2 regions of the Microbacterium sp. 4-7 genome follow, and region 2 is predicted to be linked to the other one. Evidence: predicted binding sites of a transcription regulator. Region 2 holds the regulator's gene; the other holds the start of a gene.
The links. Region 2 encodes LexA, which represses DNA repair genes until DNA is damaged. Its sites were predicted from a motif close to TCGAACANNTGTTCGA; they were not measured.
Positions count from the first base shown of each region.

Region 1: a site for LexA is predicted at 1,992-2,007, ahead of BEP68_RS15460 (HNH endonuclease signature motif containing protein). Genes of this name have one in related genera too.

Region 1 covers NZ_MCRH01000007.1:177,974-182,878, forward strand. Annotated here, with positions in the region: gene BEP68_RS15450 (ABC-F family ATP-binding cassette domain-containing protein) at 1-1,129, opposite strand, end outside; gene BEP68_RS15455 (alpha/beta fold hydrolase) at 1,194-1,934, opposite strand; gene BEP68_RS15460 (HNH endonuclease signature motif containing protein) at 2,038-3,381, shown strand; gene BEP68_RS15465 (hypothetical protein) at 3,535-4,056, shown strand; gene BEP68_RS15470 (hypothetical protein) at 4,128-4,898, shown strand.
Region 2 covers NZ_MCRH01000007.1:31,839-47,004, forward strand. Annotated here, with positions in the region: gene infC (translation initiation factor IF-3) at 59-709, opposite strand; gene BEP68_RS14625 (DUF1844 domain-containing protein) at 941-1,339, shown strand; gene BEP68_RS14630 (SseB family protein) at 1,388-2,215, opposite strand; gene priA (bifunctional 1-(5-phosphoribosyl)-5-((5-phosphoribosylamino)methylideneamino)imidazole-4-carboxamide isomerase/phosphoribosylanthranilate isomerase PriA) at 2,199-2,945, opposite strand; gene BEP68_RS14640 (MinD/ParA family protein) at 3,612-4,619, shown strand; gene hisH (imidazole glycerol phosphate synthase subunit HisH) at 4,695-5,336, opposite strand; gene hisB (imidazoleglycerol-phosphate dehydratase HisB) at 5,333-5,950, opposite strand; gene BEP68_RS14655 (histidinol-phosphate transaminase) at 5,947-7,041, opposite strand; gene BEP68_RS14660 (LysM peptidoglycan-binding domain-containing protein) at 7,133-7,495, opposite strand; gene lexA (transcriptional repressor LexA) at 7,778-8,464, shown strand; gene BEP68_RS14670 (prolyl oligopeptidase family serine peptidase) at 8,520-10,385, shown strand; gene smpB (SsrA-binding protein SmpB) at 10,386-10,862, opposite strand; gene ftsX (permease-like cell division protein FtsX) at 10,948-11,862, opposite strand; gene ftsE (cell division ATP-binding protein FtsE) at 11,859-12,911, opposite strand; gene BEP68_RS18265 (DUF2510 domain-containing protein) at 13,051-14,478, shown strand; gene BEP68_RS14695 (DUF2510 domain-containing protein) at 14,500-15,166, shown strand, end outside.

The DNA of each region.
Region 1 (4,905 bases), 140 kb from region 2:
CGACACGCACCGGCTCGCGTCGGACGTCCTCGAGTTCGTCGAGGCGCTGCGTGAGCGTCTTCACCTTCACGGTCGTGCCGCGCTTCACACGGCCGACAGTGGGCTCGACGGTGCCCGAGATCAGGCCGAGCAGCGTCGATTTGCCGGCGCCGTTCACACCGAGGATGCCGGTGCGCTCCCCCGGCGCGATGCGCCACTCGACGTCGCGGAGGACTTCGCGGGTGCCGCCGTCGGCGGTCGGATAGGTCACTCCGACGTCGAGCAGGTCGACGACGTCCTTGCCGAGACGAGAGACGGCGAGCGACTGCAGGGAGACCTTGTCGCGGATCTCCGGCACGTCGGCGATGAGCTCGTTGGCCGCATCGATGCGGAACTTCGGCTTCGCGGTTCGCGCGGGTGCGCCTCGACGGAGCCACGCGAGCTCCTTCTTGGCGAGGTTCTGACGTTTGGCCTCGGTCGCCGCCGCCATGCGGTCGCGCTCGACGCGCTGCAGGATGTACGCCGCATAGCCGCCCTCGAAGGGCTCGACGATGCGGTCGTGCACCTCCCAGGTCTCGGTGCAGATCTCGTCGAGGAACCACCGGTCGTGAGTCACGACCATGAGCGCTCCGGAGTTCGGGCTCCACCGCTTCTTGAGGTGTCCGGCGAGCCAGGTGATGGCCTCGACGTCGAGGTGGTTGGTGGGCTCGTCGAGGGCGATGACGTCCCAGTCCCCCGTCAGCAGCTTGGCGAGTGAGACGCGTCGGCGCTGGCCTCCGCTGAGGGAGCCGATCTCCGCATCCCAGGGCAGGTCCTTCAGCAGTCCCTCGATCACGTCGCGGATGCGCGGGTCGCCGGCCCACTCGTACTCCGGGGTGTCACCGACGACCGCCGCGCTGATGGTCAGGTCGTCGCTGAGGGTGTCGGCCTGGTCGAGGACGCCGATGGTCGTGCCGCCTCGCACCGTGACGCGGCCCGAGTTCGGCTCCTTGATGCCGGCGAGCATTCCGAGGAGGCTCGACTTGCCGTCGCCGTTGCGGCCGACGATGCCGATGCGGTCACCTTCTTCGATGCCGAGGGTCACGGAGTCGAAGACGACCCTCGTCGGATATTCGAGATGAAGGGCTTCTGCCCCGAGAAGATGTGCCATGTCACTCCCCAGGGTAGTCGCGCGGTCTGGGTGGCCCGGTCAGCTTCCTGTCACGGCTGCCTCGTCATCCGACACCCTGCGCACGAGCGCGCCGGCCGAACAGCTCCGGGAGCGACGCCGTGAACTCCTCGAAGTGGCTGTACCAGACAGTGTGCGCGGCTCCGGGGATGCTGCGCACGTCGATGCCGTTCGCCTCGAACCGGGCGACGTCGGCGGCGGTCACCCAGTCGCTCGGGTCGGCGCGGACGATGATCGACCCCGGGTCGGGAAGCCACATGTGATCGCGGCCGCAGGAGACGGATGCCATCGTCGTCGGGTCGAAGCGGCGGGCGGCGAGTGCCTCGATCTCGGCATCCCTCTCCGAGTAGAACGGACGCGAGGCACGGAGGTTCTCCGGCGACTGTCGCGCTTCGCGATCGCGGGCGTACCGCTCGATGAGATCGTCACGGTCGCTGCCGCCGGGGAGGACGAGTGCGGCATCGACATAGATGCCCGGTTCAGGTCGGAGCAGCGGGGCCGCCTGTGCGAGCACGCTCGCACCGAAGGAGTGTCCGACGGCCGCGAGCGGCCGCCCCGGGGCGAGACTTCGGACGGTCTCGACCACCGACGATGCGGCCCGCTCGATCGTCAGACGCGGGTCTCGCGGTGACAGACCGTGACCGGGGAGATCGATCGCCAGCACACGGAAGCCCTGTGCAGCGAGCACCGGCATCACACGCCACCAGCTGTCGGCCGAGCCCATCATCCCGTGGAGCAGAACCACCGTACGGGGGCCGTCGCCGACGTCGACGGCGTGAAGGAGCATGACGTCAGTGTCGCATGAGTCATCACTCTTCCGGGATCATGTCGGTTCGGGAATGTCTCGAAGCTTTGTTCGAATGTCGGTGGTCCGTGATCTACTCGGAGACATGACAGCACTGCTCGACGCGACGGATACGCAGATCGCGAATCTCGCCGATCTCGTCGCCGCGTTGCAAGTCGCAGAGGCGACATTGAGCAGCATGAGCGCCGCGCGCGACGGGCTGCTGGCGATCGCCGGTCGGCTCGCGGTCGACATCGCGAAGCAGGGGGATCACCCGGACCGGGGAGACCATTCGATCAGGACCATCGCGGCCGAGATCGGAGCCGTGCAGCATGTCAGCGATCGCACCATCGAGCGCCGGATGGCGGCGGCGGAGCTGCTGGTCGATCGGTTCCCCGCCGTCTGGGCCGCACAGGGAGCGGGGCGGATCAGCGCCGCGCACTCCCGTGTCATCGTCGACGCAGGTTCGGGCCTCGAGTCGCCCGATCACCGCGAGGCATATTCCGCGGTGATCCTTCCGCTGGCGGAGGTGGAATCGCCGAACCGACTGCGCGCGCTGGCACGGCGAGTCGCTGAGCGGTTCGCCCCGACGACAGTGTCGGAGCGGCATCGTCGCGCCAGGTCTCAGCGGCGAGTCTGGGTGACGGATGGCGAAGACGGGATGGCGACGCTGCACACGCACGCGCCTGCCGCGCTCGTCCACGGCATGTTCGATCGTCTCTCGCAGATGGCGCACGCACTGCGCGTCGAGAACCTTCGCGCGAAGCGGCGGGCGGCTCGCGACGGCGATGAGTTCGAGGCGGATGATCGGACGGTCGACGAGATCCGCGCCGACCTGCTCGCCGACCTCGTGCTCAGCGGCCAGCCGACCGGGCACGACAGCGAAGACGGACTGCTGGCGGCCATCAGTGCGCGCATCGAGATCACCGTTCCGGTGACGACCCTGATGGACGACGATGCGCACGAGGGGTCGGGTGCTCCGGATGCCGAGGCGGCGCCGCCCGCCGAGCTCGACGGCGTGATTCCGATCGACGTCGATACTGCGCGCCGATTGGCCGGGCAGACGAAGGGATGGGAACGGGTGCTGACGCATCCGATCACCGGTCGCGTCCTCGCCGTCGACCGATACCGACCGAGCCGCCACCTGCGCAGGCACCTACGGGCAAGAGATCAGCGATGTCGCTTCCCGGCGTGCGGAGTGGCGGCGCGGAAATGCGACCTCGACCACCACCATGCTGCCTCGACGGGTGGCGCGACCTGCGAATCGAATCTGGCATCGTTCTGTCGCCGACATCACGTTCTGAAACATCACACGCCATGGCACGTCGAGCCGAAGCCCGGCGGGGTCATGGAGTGGACGAGTCCCATCGGGCGGACGTACATCGACACTCCCCCTGCACCGAACACGGTGACCTTCACCGAATCGGATGCCGTGCGCGCGCCGTTCTGAGCGGAGACGTTCGCGCTGGCGCGGACCTGTGGAGAAACGCGACGCGAGCCTGGCCGATTTCACTACGGTGGCGCGGTGACTCCTTCTCCATTGCGCCCCTTGTCCGTTCTTGCGATTCGTCGCGGCAGAGGCCGTGGTGCGGCAGTTCCACGGTTGGGCGCGCGCATAGTTGCTGTCGCCGTAGTGGCGTTGGGGGTTGGCGCTCTCGCGGGATGCACCACTGAACCCGAGCCCGCCCCTACGCCCACCGCGGCCTTCGCCAACGAGGAGGAGGCGTTCGCTGCAGCGGAGAAGGTGTACCGGGCGTACAACGATGCGCTGAACGACCGGCGCAAAGGAGTATCCGGCGCTGATCCGCAGCAGTACCTCACCGGAGTCGCACTGGAGAGCGATATCGACGGACAAAATGTCCTACGCGCGGAGGGCCTTCGAATTGAAGGCACTGCCGAGGTGACTTCGTTCGCAGAGGAATCCGCCAAGCTTCAGACCGACCATCCGCGTGTAGTAGGTCTGGTCTGCATTGACGTTTCTGGGGTCTCGCTCATGAGCGAGGCCGGTGTGAACGTGACTCCGCCCGAGCGTGGCGACATAGTCGCCCAAAGGGTTGAGTTTGTTGTTTCGACAATGTCCCTCGTTATTGCGCACGAGGCGACCGCGGAGACGACGACGTGCTGACAGCCGGAGCAGCATTGTGCATGGCCACCGTGATCTGCGTTTCGGTCTCAGTCCCCGCGCCTCGGGTCGACATGAGCTCATGCACCGGCGAACTGGCCTCCGTCGGAGTCTGCGGCTCGACGGATGGTTCCTCCCTCACCATCTCCGGCACCCAGCAGCAGCCGAGCACTGATCCCGGCACCGATTCGAATTGGAGTGATGGCGGTCCGGGCGACGGTACGGGTCCGGGTGAACCGTCGGGACCGAGCCAGGAGGCGATCGACCTCGCGGCATGCATGGACGACTCGGGCACCACGCGCTGTGCGCCGCGCCCGAACCGGCCCGCTCCCCCGGCCTCCGCTCCGTCGACGCCGGGCACCCCGACGATCACCATCTCCGACCTGGCGCGATTCGCACCGGCATCAGTCCGTGCGACCGCCGAACCCGGCAACGTCGGGATCGCCGGGATGCCGACGAACTTCACGGCCGCAGCATCCACGCAGATCCAAGACGGCGAGCTGTTCGGCGTGCCACTGCGCGTGCGGTTTGTCCCGGCCGGATACGACTACACGTACGGCGACGGCAGCTCCGCGACCGTGACCACGCCGGGTCAGACGTGGGAGGCGCTCGGTCAGGCGCAGTTCACGCCGACCCCGACCAGCCACGTCTACCGCGAACCCGGCGTGTACCCGGCCCGCGTGGACATCCGATTCACCGCGCGGGTGGACCTCGGCGGCGGATGGATCGACATTCCCGGGCAGCTCACGACCAGCGGCGCCACGCAGGAGATCCGCATCCTCGAGGCCCGCACCGCGCTCGTCGCCCACACCTGCCACGAGAACCCGGCCGGCGTCGGCTGCTGAAGAACGC
Region 2 (15,166 bases):
TATGGCGCCTTCTCAGGCGACGGTGTCAACCCGCGGTGCGGGAGTCTGGGGGCGGGAGTTACTCCGCTGCGGCCTCGGCCGGCTCGTCGGCGTCGGTCTTGGCTTCGCGGGCGGCCTGCTTGTTCGCTGCGCGCTGGGCGTCGCGAACCGCATTCTGCTCCTGCTTCGCCTCGGACTTGCTCTTGAGCGGAGCCACGATCATGACCATGTTGCGGCCGTCGATGGTCGGGTTCGACTCGACGGTTCCGAGCTCGGCGACATCCTCGGCGAACTTGCGGAGGAGACGGACGCCCTGCTCGGGACGCGACTGCTCGCGACCACGGAACAGGATCATGGCCTTCACCTTGTCGCCGGCCTTGAGGAAGCCCTCGGCGCGCTTGAGCTTCGTCGTGTAGTCGTGCGCCTCGATCTTCAGTCGGAAGCGGACCTCTTTGAGGATGGTGTTCGCCTGGTTGCGGCGAGCTTCCTTCTCCTTCTGGGCGGCTTCGTACTTGAACTTGCCGTAGTCCATGATCTTGACCACGGGCGGCTTCGAGTTGGGCGCGACCTCGACGAGGTCGAGATCTGCTTCCTGCGCAAGGCGCAGCGCCGCCTCGATGCGGACGACGCCGATCTGCTCACCCGCGGGACCGACGAGGCGGACCTCGGGGACGCGGATGCGCTCATTGGTGCGGGGATCGCTGATGCGTAGCTCCTTAGACGATGGGATTCGGCCACCAGGATGCTGTCAGCACCCCGGGCGAAATCAGAATCGTCCCACCCACCGGCATTCAGACGCCGGCTCCGCACCCTGCCTGCCGGACCCCGTCTGACGACGCGATCCGGTGGAGTGCAAGACCCGGTAGCCTGGAACGGCAAGCGCGGGTGGGAAGTGAATCCTCTTTCGTACCGGAGCATGACGCTCCGGAGCCCGACAAAGTCTAACAGAAGGCAAGGCGAAGTGACGAACCAGGCATCGGATGAGGCTGCACGCGAGCGCGAAGAGCGCTGGGCACGGCAGGAGGAGGCGGCGTCCTCCGCCACGCGGGACATCGCCGATGTGCCGGCGGTCGAGGTCATCACGACCGCAGCCGTCCACCTCATGAGTGCCGCGGCGGTCAAGCTCGGCCTCGCCGACGACCCGCACGCGGCGGAGCAGCTCGACCTCGATGAGGCGCGCAAGCTCATCAACGCCCTCGCCGGGCTGATCACCGCCGGCGCACCGGAGATCAGCGACATGCACGCGCGGTCCCTCCGAGACGGGCTGCGCTCGCTGCAGCTCGCGTTCCGCGAGGCGTCGACCATTCCCGACCCGATCGGCAAGGGTCCGGGCGAGAAGTGGACAGGCCCGGTCAACTAGGGACTGCCGGCCGCTGCGGCTGACCGGTCGGTGGCAGCACCGAGCCGGTCAGGCCGAGCGACGCAGCTTCACGGTGAGAGAGTCGGCGAGCACCGCGATACGATCATCCGCCGCCCACCGCTGCGCCAGGCGCGCGAGCACGGCGTCGAGCACCTCGCGCTCGAGCCCGTCGACCAGCTCGAGGATGACGATCAGTTCTGGTCCGCGCAGACGGGCGTCCGGGTCTCCGGCCGCGACGGCGACGTCGATCACGGCGAGTTCATGCGCGACACTCTCCTGCAGAGCAGTGAAGACCTCGGGCGAGAGGAAGCTCGGCTCCCACCGATGACCCTGCGCGACCGCCCACACCGCGGGACGACGGAGGACGAACTCGGTGTCGGACGTCGGGTCGAGAACGATCAGATCCGTCTCCTCCGCCGACGCTGCGAGAGCGGCGCGCACGGCTTCCACCGGGATCGGACGGGCCGTCGCGTCCCAGCGCTGCATCGCCTCGACCGACGAGAACACCGGCTGCACGCGACGACCGTCGGGAGCCGCGACCGTCACGATCGAGAGCTCCTGAGTCTTGTCGACAGCGAGACCGCTCGGCGCCACGCCCTCCTCGCCCTTCTCGGCGATGAGCGGGATCAGGACCCGCGCCGAACGGAACGCGTCGACGACCTCGGTCTGAGCACCGTCGCCCGCCCGAAAACGCAGCAGCGCGTCGAGCAGAACCGGGTCGGCCGATCCGTCGTCGGCGGCATGAGGGTTCGACTGGAAGCTGCGGCCTTCCCAGGGCACACCGGCCGAGTCGCCCCGATCGCTGGACGGGTGCTCGTGCGACCCATGACGGTCGTGGGGACCGTGGTCCCCGGCGTCGTCAGTCCCCTGCGACATCCAGCGCCTCAGCCAGCGTGAACGCGCCGGCGTAGAGTGCCTTGCCGACGATGGCGCCTTCGACGCCCAGCGGCACCAGTTCGCGGAGCGCCACGATGTCATCGAGGTTCGAGATGCCTCCGGATGCCACGACGGGCTTCGGGGTGCGGGCTGTGACCTCGCGCAACAGCTCGAGGTTCGGCCCCTTGAGGGTCCCGTCCTTGGTGACGTCGGTCACGACGTAACGGCTGCAGCCGGCATCCTCGAGGCGCTCAAGCACCTCCCAGAGGTCGCCGCCCTCCTTCGTCCACCCGCGAGCGGCCAGCGTCGTACCGCGGACGTCGAGCCCGACGGCGATCGCTTCGCCGTAACGGCTGATCACGTCGGCGGCCCACTCGGGGTTCTCCAGCGCGGCCGTGCCGAGGTTGATGCGGGTCGCGCCGCTCTCGAGAGCCGCCTCGAGCGTCGCGTCGTCACGGATGCCGCCGGACAGCTCGACGTTGACGTTCTTGAACTGCTTGATGACCTTGCGGAGGATCGGCGCGTTGCTGCCGCGTCCGAAAGCGGCATCGAGGTCGACGAGATGGATCCACTTCGCCCCCTGTGCGACCCACTCCCCCGCGGCGTCGAGCGGGTCGCCGTAGCTGGTCTCGGTGCCGGCCTCACCCTGAGTGAGGCGGACGGCCTTGCCCCCGGCGACATCGACGGCGGGAAGCAGGGTGAGAGCGGGAGACTGCGCGAAGTCGTTCATGACGTCCTCAGGTGAGATGGAGAGACCGATTCGTCGGCACGAGAATCGACACTAGCCCGCGTATCGGCCCGCTCCAAAACGATGACAGCAGAGAACCTCCCGTGCCACGCGGTAGCCTCGATGACGCCCCTGTTTCGGTGTGTGAGGAGATGTTCCATGGTGCGCGATGCGGAAGCGCGAGGAGGCGGACCCCTGCGACGCGGGAATGCGCTGCCTCCCGAGACTCCGGATGAGCGCGCTCAGATGCCGGCTGGACCCGACGCGGAGCCCACAGCCCCGCACCCCCGACCGGCACCCCAGCCCGCCCCCGCGCCGGGAACGCGAGCCGCAGCGGCATGGGCAGCAGCCTCGGCCGCAGCTCCTCCTTCCGATGATGCGCGACCGGCCACCCCCGCTGTGCCGATCTCCGCACCGCCTTCGGTCCCCGCTGCGCCACCCGCCGCCCCTGCAGTACCGCCCGCACCCTCAGCCGCATCGCCCGCAGCCCCTGCGGTACCGACGACGCCGGCACCTTCCGGAGCGCCCGCTGCGACCGGATTGCTTCCGACCGCGTGGTCGGAACAGCAGAGCTCTCCGACTCAGGACAGCACCGTCCGGCCCGCCGTTCCGGCGGCCACGGCACCGCGCCCCCAGTCTTCCGACGTACCGCCCGCTCCGCCGCTGCCGGTGCCCGCCTCGGCCCCGTCCGCGCCCAACGCCGCCGCTGCAGAGTCGGCGTCCTCGGCATCCTCGCGTCGTCAGCAGCGCGAGCAGGGCGTGGGGCGTCGCTCGTTCCTTCAGGAGGAGCGCCGTGAGGAGCCAGCGCGTCAGGGCGGACGCGGGCTGCTCAACCGCGTCGGGTTCACCCTCGGCCCGAGCGCTCGCGAACGCGCCGTCCGCGACGACGAGCACGCGGTGAGCCGCCACTGGCCGGGCCCCCGCACCGTCGCTGTCGTCAACGGGAAAGGCGGGGCGGGAAAGACACCGGCCACCGTGCTGCTGTCGGCGGTCTTCGCGCAGTACGGCGGCGCCGGGGTTCTCGCGTGGGACAACAACCAGACCCGCGGCACCCTCGGCTGGCGCACCGAGACGGGGGCGCACGATCGCACGCTGCTCGAACTGCTTCCGCAGACCCAGCGCCTGCTGGGAGCCCAGGGACAGTCAGCCGACCTCGCGCACTTCGTGCATCACCAGCCGCAGGAGAAGTACGACGTCCTGCGGTCGAAGCCCGTCCGACTGGCCCACGAGAATCGGCTCCGGCCCAGTGACGTCGACTCCATCCACGCGATCGCGGCCAAGTTCTACCGTCTGATCATCATCGACTCCGGCAACGACGAGTCCGATCCGATGTGGCTGCGGATGATCGACCTCGCCGACCAGATCGTCGTGGCGACGACGACACGTGACGACCATGCCGAGGCCGGGGCGCTGCTGCTCGAGGCACTCGAAGACCGCGACGAGCGATCCGCACGGCTGGCTCGCGAGTCAGTGGTCGTCGTCAGCCAGGCGGACCCGAAGGCATCCCCCGCCGAAGTCGCAGACGTCATCGCCGGATATCAGCCGCTCGCGCGCGAAGTCGTCGGCATCCCCTTCGATCGGGAGATGGTCGACGGTCACCTCCGTCTTCGTGCACTTGCGGCGCCGACGCAGCGGTCGTGGCTCTCTGCCGCGGCCGCCGTCGCCCGAGGCTTCTGAGCCGTTCGGCAGAGGACCCGACGGACCGGTCGTCCGAGGTTCGGATCGACGGCGGCTCAGCGGGCTGCCGACGCGTCAGGACCGAAGGCTGTCGACCCAGTTGCGGAGCAGCTGGATTCCGGCCTCTCCGGACTTCTCGGGATGGAACTGCGTCGCGGAGAGCGGCCCGTTCTCGACCGCGGCGAGGAACGGATCGCCGTACGTCGACCACGTGAGCACCGGCTGAGGGAACGGCGGGATGACATCGAGCTCCCACGACTGCGCGGCGTAGGAGTGCACGAAGTAGAAGCGTTCGTTCTCGATGCCCTTGAACAGCACCGATTCAGCGCCCGGCTCGACCGTGTTCCACCCCATGTGCGGCAGCACCGGCGCGTTGAGCTCCGTGACCGCTCCCGGCCATTCGCCGAGACCCTCGGAATCGTGCCCGCGCTCGACACCGTGCGCGAACAGAACCTGCATGCCGACGCAGATGCCGAGCACCGGGCGCCCGCCTGCGAGCCGGCGATCGATGATCTCGTCGCCGCCGTGCGCGTAGAGCGCATCGCGCACGGCCTGGAACGCGCCGACTCCGGGCACCACGAGACCGTCGGCCTCGAGGGCCTCCGTGCGGTCGCGCGTCAGCACCGCATCAGCACCGGCTGCGATGAGCGCCTTGACAGCCGAGTGGACGTTGCCGGATTCGTAATCGAAGACGGCGACCCGGGGAGCCCTGCTCACAGTGCGCCCTTCGTCGACGGGATGCCGTCGACCAGGGGGTCGAGGGCCTTGGCCTGGCGGAACGCCCGAGCGAATGCCTTGTACTCGGCTTCGGCGATGTGGTGGGGGTCGCGGCCCCCGAGAACGCGTACGTGCACCGTGAGTCCCGCGTTGAAGGTGATGGCCTCGAACGTGTGGCGCACGAGCGAACCGGTGAAGTGGCCGCCGATGAGGTGGTGCTCGAAACCGGCAGGCTCCCCCGTGTGAACGAGATAGGGACGCCCCGAGATGTCCACGACAGCCTGAGCGAGCGCTTCGTCGAGCGGCACGAGAGCGTCGCCGTATCGCGAGATGCCGGACTTGTCGCCCAGCGCCTCGCGGATGGCCTGACCGAGAACGATCGAGATGTCCTCCACGGTGTGGTGTGCGTCGATCTGCGTGTCCCCCGAGGCGCGCACCGTGAGGTCCGTGAGCGAGTGCTTCGCGAAAGCCGTCAGCATGTGATCGAAGAACGGCACCGACGTGTCGATACGGCTCGCACCGGTGCCGTCGAGGTTCAGCTCGAGCTCGACGGTGGACTCCGACGTGCTGCGCACACGCGTGGCGGTGCGCGGGGTCTGGGCGGGGCTGCTCATGAAGCCGATCCTATCGAGGCGAGGGCATCGAGGAATGCCGTGGTCTCCGCCTCGGTGCCCGCGGTGACGCGGAGGTGCCCGGGTATCCCGACGTCGCGGATGAGAACACCCTGCTCATAGAGCTGCTGCCAGACCTTCTGGGGCTCTGCGACACCCCCGAACAGGACGAAGTTCGACCAGGACTCATGCGGGGTGTACCCCAGCGCCTCGAGTGTCGCGGAGATACGATCCCGCTGCTCGACGATCTCCTCGACCATGCCGAGCATCACGTCGGAGTTGCGCAGAGCGGCGACGGCTGCGGCCTGCGTGAGAGCGCTGAGGTGGTACGGCAGGCGCACGAGCCGCAGAGCGTCGATGAAGGCAGGATCCGCGGCGAGGTACCCCACGCGGGCACCGGCGAAGGCGAAGGCCTTGCTCATCGTGCGGGAGACGGCGAGCCGCGGTCGTCCCTCGAGAAGGGTCAGAGCCGATGCCGCGTCGTGCGGCGCGAACTCCTGGTACGCCTCGTCGACGACGACGATTCCGTTCGACGCTTCGTACACGGCTTCGACGACGTCGAGGCCGAGCGGCGTGCCTGTCGGATTGTTCGGCGAGCACAGCAGGATGACGTCAGGATCGACATCTCGCACCTGCGCTGCCGCCTCTTCGGGGGTGATCGTGTAGTCGGGCTGCCTGGTGCCGGCGACCCAGCGCGCTCCGGTGCCCTTCGAGATCAGCGGATACATCGAGTAGGTCGGGGCGAAGCTGAACGCCGTGCGGCCCGGCCCTCCGAACGCCTGCAGAATGTGCTGAAGGACTTCGTTCGACCCGTTGCCCGCCCAGATCTGAGCCGGTTCGAGACCATGACCGAGATACTCCGCGAACCCTTCCCGGAGCGTGGTGAACTCGCGATCCGGGTAGCGGTTGACATCGCGGAGCGCGACCGCGATGTCGTCCAGGATGTCACTGGCGACCGCGTCGGGAACCGGATGGGTGTTCTCGTTGACGTTGAGTGCGATCGGAAGAGGCGCTTGCGGCGCTCCATAGGGCGTGAGCCCTCGGAGGTCGTCGCGAAGAGGGAGGTCGGCGAGTGATGCAGTCACCCTTCCCATGGTAGGCCGCCTTCGCTACACAGACGCCCGTGGTGACGGAGTGTGAACGCGCATCCGCGCCGCACCGCTCGATCGAACGGCCCTCACGGGTTCATTCCGAATACTGCGCCGGAATCGCCAGCTCCTGGCCGATCTGCAGCTCGCCGCCGCGCAGCAGGTTCAGACGCGTGATGTCGCCGATCACGTCGCGCGGATCCGCGCCGGGGGCCACGCTCTCAGCGATCGACCACAGCGTGTCGCCGGGCATCACCGTCACCGTCGCGAACGATGCCGTGGCAGTCTGCTCGCCTGAGGCCATCGCACTGCCGCCGCTGAGTGCCGCGAATGCGATCCCGGCTGCGAGCGGCACGGCCGCGACAGCGAGAACGACACGTCGACCGCGCGCCGTCAGCTTGAGCCGCGTCGCCGGACGAGCCGGAAGGACTGCTGCACTGCTGAAGGTGATGGTGCTCATGTCGTGCTCCTCTGCATCTACCGCGTGGGCGGTGAAGTTGGCGTAGCGTTCGCATTCGCGCCTCGGCCGGGAGCCGTGAATGCGAAGCTACGTTCCGAAGTTATCTTCGAATTCGAACATCTGTCAAGCGTTCTTCGAAACAGAAGTCCGGGAATCGGCCGACACGCTCGAACAGATCTTCCACTTCGGCGCGATTCTCGGATACGGTTTCGATGTCAACACCCCACCACGGGCCTCCGACATTCGAACTGAGACGCCGGAATCGCACACCTGAGGAGCACCATGAGCGACATCTCCGCCCCCGACGCCGACGTCCCGCGCACCCGTCGCCGCAAGAGCCTGAGTCCCAAGCAGATGGCGATCCTCGAGGTCATCCAGACGTCGATCAGCCGTCACGGGTACCCGCCGAGCATGAGAGAGATCGGCGACGCCGTGGGCCTCAAGTCGCTGTCCAGCGTGACCCACCAGCTCGGCCAGCTCGAGCTGAGCGGATATCTGCGACGTGACCCCGGCAAGACCCGTGCCATGGAAGTGCTCATCGACCTCCCCGGCACCAGCGGAGAGAATCCCGCCGATGTGGCGACCCCCGTGGGCGATGCGGCGCTCGTGCCGCTCGTCGGCCGCATCGCCGCAGGTGTCCCGATCACCGCCGACCAGCAGGTCGAGGAGATCTTCCCGCTCCCCCGGCAGCTCGTCGGCAAGGGCGACCTGTTCATGCTCAAGGTGTCCGGCGAATCGATGATCGATGCGGCGATCTGCGACGGCGACTGGGTCGTGGTGCGGTCGCAAAGCAGCGCCGAGAACGGCGAGATCGTCGCCGCCATGCTCGACGGCGAGGCGACGGTGAAGGTTCTCCGTCGACGCGACGGTCACACCTGGCTGCTGCCTCGCAACTCCGCATTCGAGCCGATCCTCGGCGACGAGTCCGTCATCCTCGGCAAGATCGTCGCCGTGCTGCGCGCGGTCTGACTCCCCTCCCACCCTGCCGGTGACGGCGGGCGTCGACGCACCATAGGCTCGAACCATGTCGTCGCCGTTCGGTACCTGGACCTCTCCGTTCACCCCCGACCGGATCGCCGCGTCGTCTCCGCGGATCGATGGCAGCGCCTTCGTGGCCGACGAGATCTGGTGGGGTGAGTCGATCCCTGCCGAGGGCGGTCGCCTGACCGTGCGAAGTTCGACGGGTGCCGAGATCCTTCCCGCGCCATGGAGTGCTCGGTCTCGCGTCCACGAGTACGGCGGCGGGGCGTGGACCGCGGATGCCGACGGCACGCTGTACTTCGTCGATGCCAAGGATCAGCGCGTGCACCGCATGCCCCGCGGCGGTGTCCCCGTTCCTCTGACACCCCCGGGCCCGGCGCACGGCGGTCTGCGTCTGCAGAGCGGCCGCCTGTTCGCCGTGCGGGAGGATCTGTCCGTCTCCCCTCACCGACGCGCCATCGTCGAGATCCCGACCGACGGGTCGGCATCCGACCGGCCTGCGCTGTTGAAGACCCTCGTCGAAGGCGAGTCGTTCTACGCTCATCCGGCACTGTCTCCCGACGGTTCTCGTGCAGCGTGGGTCGAGTGGTCCGGCGATCGGATGCCGTGGCAGCGAGCGTCGTTGGTGATCTCGGACGGCACCGCGCGCACAGAGCTGTCCACTCGCGCCGCGCTGCAGCCCGAGTGGACGGCTGACGACGAGATCGTGTACTCCGACGATCCCTCGGGCCGCTGGGCTCTGCACCGACAGCGTGTCAGCGGAGCCCAGGCGGTCGGCACGGCGGAGCAGATCATCGACGACGACGCCGACACGGGATACGGCCTCTGGGTGCTCGGCAATCGCTGGTACCGCCCGCTCGCCGACGGTCGCGTCGTGGCTGTGCGCACGAACGGTCGCGACCGGGTCGTCGTCATCGACCCCGACGGCAGCGCCCACCGCATTCCCCTCCCCGCAGACGGCCACGTGAGTGTCGACGATGTCGCGGGCTCCCGCGTGCTGCTCTCCGGAAGCAGCTCGACGACAGAACCCGGGGTCTGGTGCGTCGACGTCGACACGGGTCGCGTCGAGGCCGTCGCGGGAGCTGCGCCGACCGATCCTGCGTGGATGCCGCCCGCATCCGAGGTCCTGGTCGACGGCTCGCACGGGCCCGTCCATGCCTTCGCGTACCCGCCGACGAATCCCTCGGCCCACGCTCCGGCCGCGGATGACGAGCTCCCGCCCTACATCGTGCTCGTCCACGGCGGCCCGACCGCGCATGTGACCGGCGCGGCGTCCGCCGCCGTCGCGTTCTGGACGAGCCGCGGCATCGGCGTGCTCGACGTCAATTACGGCGGATCGACGGGCTACGGCCGTGCGTACCGCGAACGGCTGGACGGCGGATGGGGCGTGGTCGACGTCGACGACGTGATCGCAGCGGCCCGCGGCCTCGCCGATGCCGGGCTCGCGGATCCCGCCCGCATCGCGATCAGAGGCGGCTCGGCGGGCGGTTGGACAGTGCTCTCGTCGCTGGTGCGGGGAGGGACGTTCGCCGCGGGGATCAGCCGATACGGAGTGGTCGACCTGCGGATGCTGAGCGCGCACTCCCACGACTTCGAGGCGCACTACATCGAGGGGCTGGTGGGTCCGCTGCCCGAGGCGGAGGCACTCTACATCGCGCGTTCGCCCCTGACGCACGCCGACCGGATCGACGTGCCGGTGCTGCTGATGCAGGGTGCGGACGACCGTGTCGTGCCACCGGCACAGTCCGAGGCGATCCGCGATGCGCTGGCGACGAGTGGTGTGGAGCACGAGTACGTGCTGTACCCGGGTGAGGGCCATGGCTTCCGGTCGAGCGAGACGATCATCGACGCCCTCGAGAGGGAGCTCGCTTTCCTCGGACGCGTGTTCGGATTCACGCCCGCGCGCTGATCACTCCCCCACGCGGTTGCGCAGGCGCATCGCGCGCTCGGCTTCGCGGGTGTCCTGACGCTCGCGGAGGGTCTGGCGCTTGTCGAACTCGCGCTTTCCCTTGGCGAGAGCGATCTCGACCTTGGCGCGACCGTCGGAGAAGTACAGCTTCAGCGGGATCAGCGTGTAGCCGCCGGCGGAGACCGCGTGCTGCAGCTTCGCGATCTCCTCACGGTGCAGCAGCAGCTTGCGGACGCGCTTCGCCGAATGGTTGGTCCAGTGGCCCTGCGAGTACTCCGGGATGTGCACCGAGTCGAGAAAGACCTCGTTCCCCTTGACGAACGCATATCCGTCGCTCAGGTTCGCGCGCCCCTGGCGCAGTGACTTCACCTCGGTGCCGGTGAGCACCATCCCCGCCTCGTACGACTTCTCGATGTTGTAGTCGTGACGTGCGCGACGATTGGTCGCGACGACCTTCTCCCCGCGTTCCCTGGGCATGATTCTCTCCTGATCCGCGTCGCGCAATGGTTCCGGTGCCCGTCACGGGCGCACGACAGCCTGTCAGTCTATACCGGCGCGCGGGTCAGGTGCGAAGCCAGCGACGGATCGCGAAACCCGCCGACAGCGCGGCGAGCACGACGCCGATGCCGATCAGCACCGGGACGACGACGGCAGCGTCCTGCATCGACACCCAGGTCGTGATGAACGGCACGCGTCCTCGGAGGTAGCCGTCGACGCCGAAGTGGACGCCGGCGACGACGGCCGCGCTTGCGAGGGCCGAGCCGAGGAAGGCAGCGAAGACGCCCTCCAGGACGAACGGCGTCTGGATGAAGCGGTTGGACGCCCCCACCAGGCGCATGATCCCGATCTCCTTGCGTCTGGCGTACGCGGAGAGCCTGATGGTCGTGCCGATCAAGAGGATGGCGGCGATCAGCATGAGCGCTGCGATACCGACCGCGATGTAGGTCGCGACCGTCAAGGCGGAGAACAGGGGTTCGAGGTACTGGAGCTGATCCTGGACCTGCTCCACCCCCGCGACACCGTTGAACGCCTCGGAGATGACCTGCGACTGGCCGGGATCCTTCATGGTGACGAAGAAGACCTCGAACGCCTGCTCGGGCGAGATCACGCTCGCCTGGTCCTCGCCGAGCTGATCGACGAGCTTGGCGTAGGTGTCTTCCTTGGAATCGAAGCTGACCTCGCTGATGAGAGGAGCGAGCGCCTCGCCGTCGAGCTGTGCTCGCACGGCGTCGACCTGCTCCTCCGATGCGCCGCCGTCGACGCAGGTGTCCTGCTCCGAGATGTCGGAGCACATGTAGACGGCGACCTGCGCCCGCTCGGTCCAATAGCCGCGCATCGTGCCGATCTGCGCCTGCATCAGGATCGCGGCGCCGACGAAGGTCAGCGAGACGAATGTCACGAGCACGACGGAGATGACCATCGAGATGTTGCGACGAAGCCCTCCGAGGGCCTCCGCGAGGATGAGTCCGATTCTCACGACGTCGGCCCCACTTCTTCCGTGCCGTCGTCGGACAGACCGAGTCGATCGGCCACCCCGAGCTCGGCGACGTCGACCTGCGGCAGCACGATGGGATGCGTCCGCGCCGCGAGGGCGACCGCCGGCTGCTCGTCTATCACCGGCGGCTCGATCGGCGCCGCCTGAGCCTCGGGAGTCTCGGATGCGGTCGGGACGGCGTCTGCGGACGCCGATTCCGCCTTGCGCTGCGCGCTGAGCTCCTCAGCGAGCGCGGCGCGGACCAGCGAGAGGTCGGCGGTCTGGCGCTGCACCTCCTGCACAGCAGTGAGTGCAGCGGCCGCGGCGGCGCCGCGCACCTCCTCGGGAACCAGACGCGGGATGTTCGACGTGTCTCCGTAGCCGCCGTGCACCTCGTCTCGCACCATCTCGCCATCGCGAAGTTCGATGACCCGACGCTGCATCTGGTCGACGAAGCCCGCCTCGTGTGTCGCCATCAGCACTGTGGTGCCTCCGGCATTGATCCTGGCGAGGAGCTGCATGATGTCGACCGACGTCGCCGGGTCGAGGTTTCCGGTCGGCTCGTCCGCGAGCAGGACCTGGGGGCGATTCACGAGCGCCCGTGCGATCGCGACGCGCTGCTGCTCGCCGCCGGAGAGCTCGTGCGGCATCCGCTTCTGCTTCCCGTCGAGTCCGACCAGCGCGAGCGCCTCGGGCACGGCCTGCTGGATGAAGCCGCGCGACGAGCCCGTCACCTGCAGAGTGAAGGCGACGTTCTGGTAGACGGTCTTCGACGGCAGCAGTCGAAAGTCCTGGAACACGGATCCGATGTGGCGGCGGAAGTACGGCACCTTCCGGTTCGCAAGCGAACGCAGATCGCGGCCGAGCACGGCGACTCGACCCGTCGTCGGCACGTCCTCGCGGAGGATGAGTCGCAGACAGGACGACTTGCCCGACCCCGACGCGCCGACGAGGAAGACGAACTCCCCGCGCTGCACTTCGAAGTCGACATCGGACAGAGCGGGCCGCGAGGTCCCGCGATAGCGTTTCGTGACGTTCTCGAACCGAATCATGGCGGTTCGAGCCTAAGCGCGCACCCTCGTCTGCCTGCGAGCGACACCCCGCTCGACCCCCCTGCGTGTCGCACTCCACTGCTATACATGGAGGTGCCGATCCGTGCCGTCAGCATGGACGATACTCCGAGGGGGAACCATGACGACGCCTGCAGGCTGGTATGACGACGGATCCGGGCGTCAGCGGTGGTGGGACGGCACCCAGTGGACCGAGCACTTCGCCCCCATCGTGGAATCCGCCCCGTCTGCAGCAGGCGAGTCGGCCGGCGGTCTGACCGGCGAAGCGACCACGGACCGGGGTTCCGAGTCGGCTGACGTATCGGGCCACTCCTCGTCCGACGCGATTCCCGATTCGGCAGCAGCCGCGGAGACGGCCGCTGCGATCGAGTCGGTCTCCGCGGTCGAGAGCCAGTCGTGGAACACGCCCGCACCCTCCGACTCCCGCGCCGACGCGGAGACTCCGGCCGAGCCGTCCGCCCACCAGGACGCGGGCGCCGCGCCCTCATACGGCGCGCCCATGACCGATGCCCCTGTCGACGACGCCGGCACCACGCATGAGCAGGGTTCCACCTCTCCGGAGTCCCCGACGCCGACCGACGACATCGTGCCCCCGTATGCGAACACCGCGGGTCCCTCCGAAGGTGGTGCACCCTCCTACCCGGGCACCGCAGCCCCCTCGTATCCCCAGGATTACCCGGTCGCGCCCGCATACCCGGGTTCGGCGGCACCCTCACCCTCGTACCCCGGCGCCGCCGCGTACGCTCCCGCCGGACAGCAGTACGGTGCGCCCGCCGGATACCCGCCCGCATACGGCGCCACGACCCCGGTGGCTCCGGCCCGCCCGTCGGTCCTCGGGCTCGTCGGGCTCGGACTCGCGGCGCTCGGAACGATCCTGTCGTGCATCCCGGTGATCTTCTGGCTCGGATGGCTCCTGCTCGGCGTGGGCTTCATCGTCTCGCTCATCTCGCTCTTCCTCAAGGGCAGGAAGTGGCCCGGCATCTCCGGACTCATCCTCTCGATCATCGGCGCGATCATCGCGGTCGTCATGTTCTTCGTCATCGTCTTCGCGACGGTGTCCGAGGCCGTGCGCGATCTGCCGTCCGCGCCGCCGTCGAGCGATTCCGACACCGGAATCGACGACGGCACGACCGACGACGGCACGGGGTCCGCGCAGGTCGAAGAGGGCACGATCGGCGACACCGTCGCACTCACCTTCCTGGGCGGGAGCGGCGAGATCACTGTCACCGAGGCGCGCTGGGCGACCAGCGACGGCTCGAGCGTCCCCTCGACCAACGGCGGTTACGTGACCCTCGAGACGACGTGGACCGGTGTCGAGGGCACGACGGCCGCGAACCCGCTGTTCACCTCTCTGGAGACGGCAGAGGGAGTCGAGGGTCAGGTCGACTTCTTCGTGACGGGCGCACCGAACGAGCTTCTCGACCCGGGGCAGACGGTCAGCGGCCCGATCACCTTCGACATCGCCCAGAGCGAGTCCTACGTCTTCGTCGTCACTGACGAGGCCGGACGCGACATCGCGCGCATCGACGTCGCTCCGTCGGCCGGCTGAGACCCGAGCGGAACGGCGATCATGACGGTGCCGGCAGGGTGGTACGACGACGGAGCGGGCCGACAGCGCTGGTGGGACGGCGCAGTCTGGACTGAGCACACCGTGACCACCGAGACGTCGTCCGTGGCGAACACGCCACAGGGGCACGGCCAGCATGCCACGGAGGAGCCCACGGTCGCCGCGTCAGCGGACCCGATCTTCGAACCGCCCTATGCCTGGCAGTCGTCGAATCCCTCCCCCGGGGCCTCCGCAGAAGTGCCGCAGTACGGGCGCGCGTCGATGCCCGCGACCTCGGCAGGCGTCGTCGCCTCCCACGATGCGACGGCAGGGTTCGGGTCGTACGGCCCTGTGCCCCCGAAGGCGAACACGAAGGTCTCTGTGCTCGGCATCATCGGTCTCGGCATGGCCGCGCTCGGCGTGGTCCTCTCGTGCATCCCGCCGATCTCGATGGCTGGTGGGGTTCTGCTCGGGATCGGATTCGTGCTCTCGCTGATCTCCCTGTTCCTCCGGGGTGCGAAGTGGCCGGGAGCGGCGGGCATCGCGGTGGCCGTGCTGGGTGGTGTCGTCGCGATCGCCATGATGCTGCTGACCCTGGGCGCCTCGGGGCTGTCGTCGATCGTGCCGACGTCCACCTCGACCCCTCAGGCGACCCAGAGCACAGAACCCGACGACACCGCCGAAGGCTCTC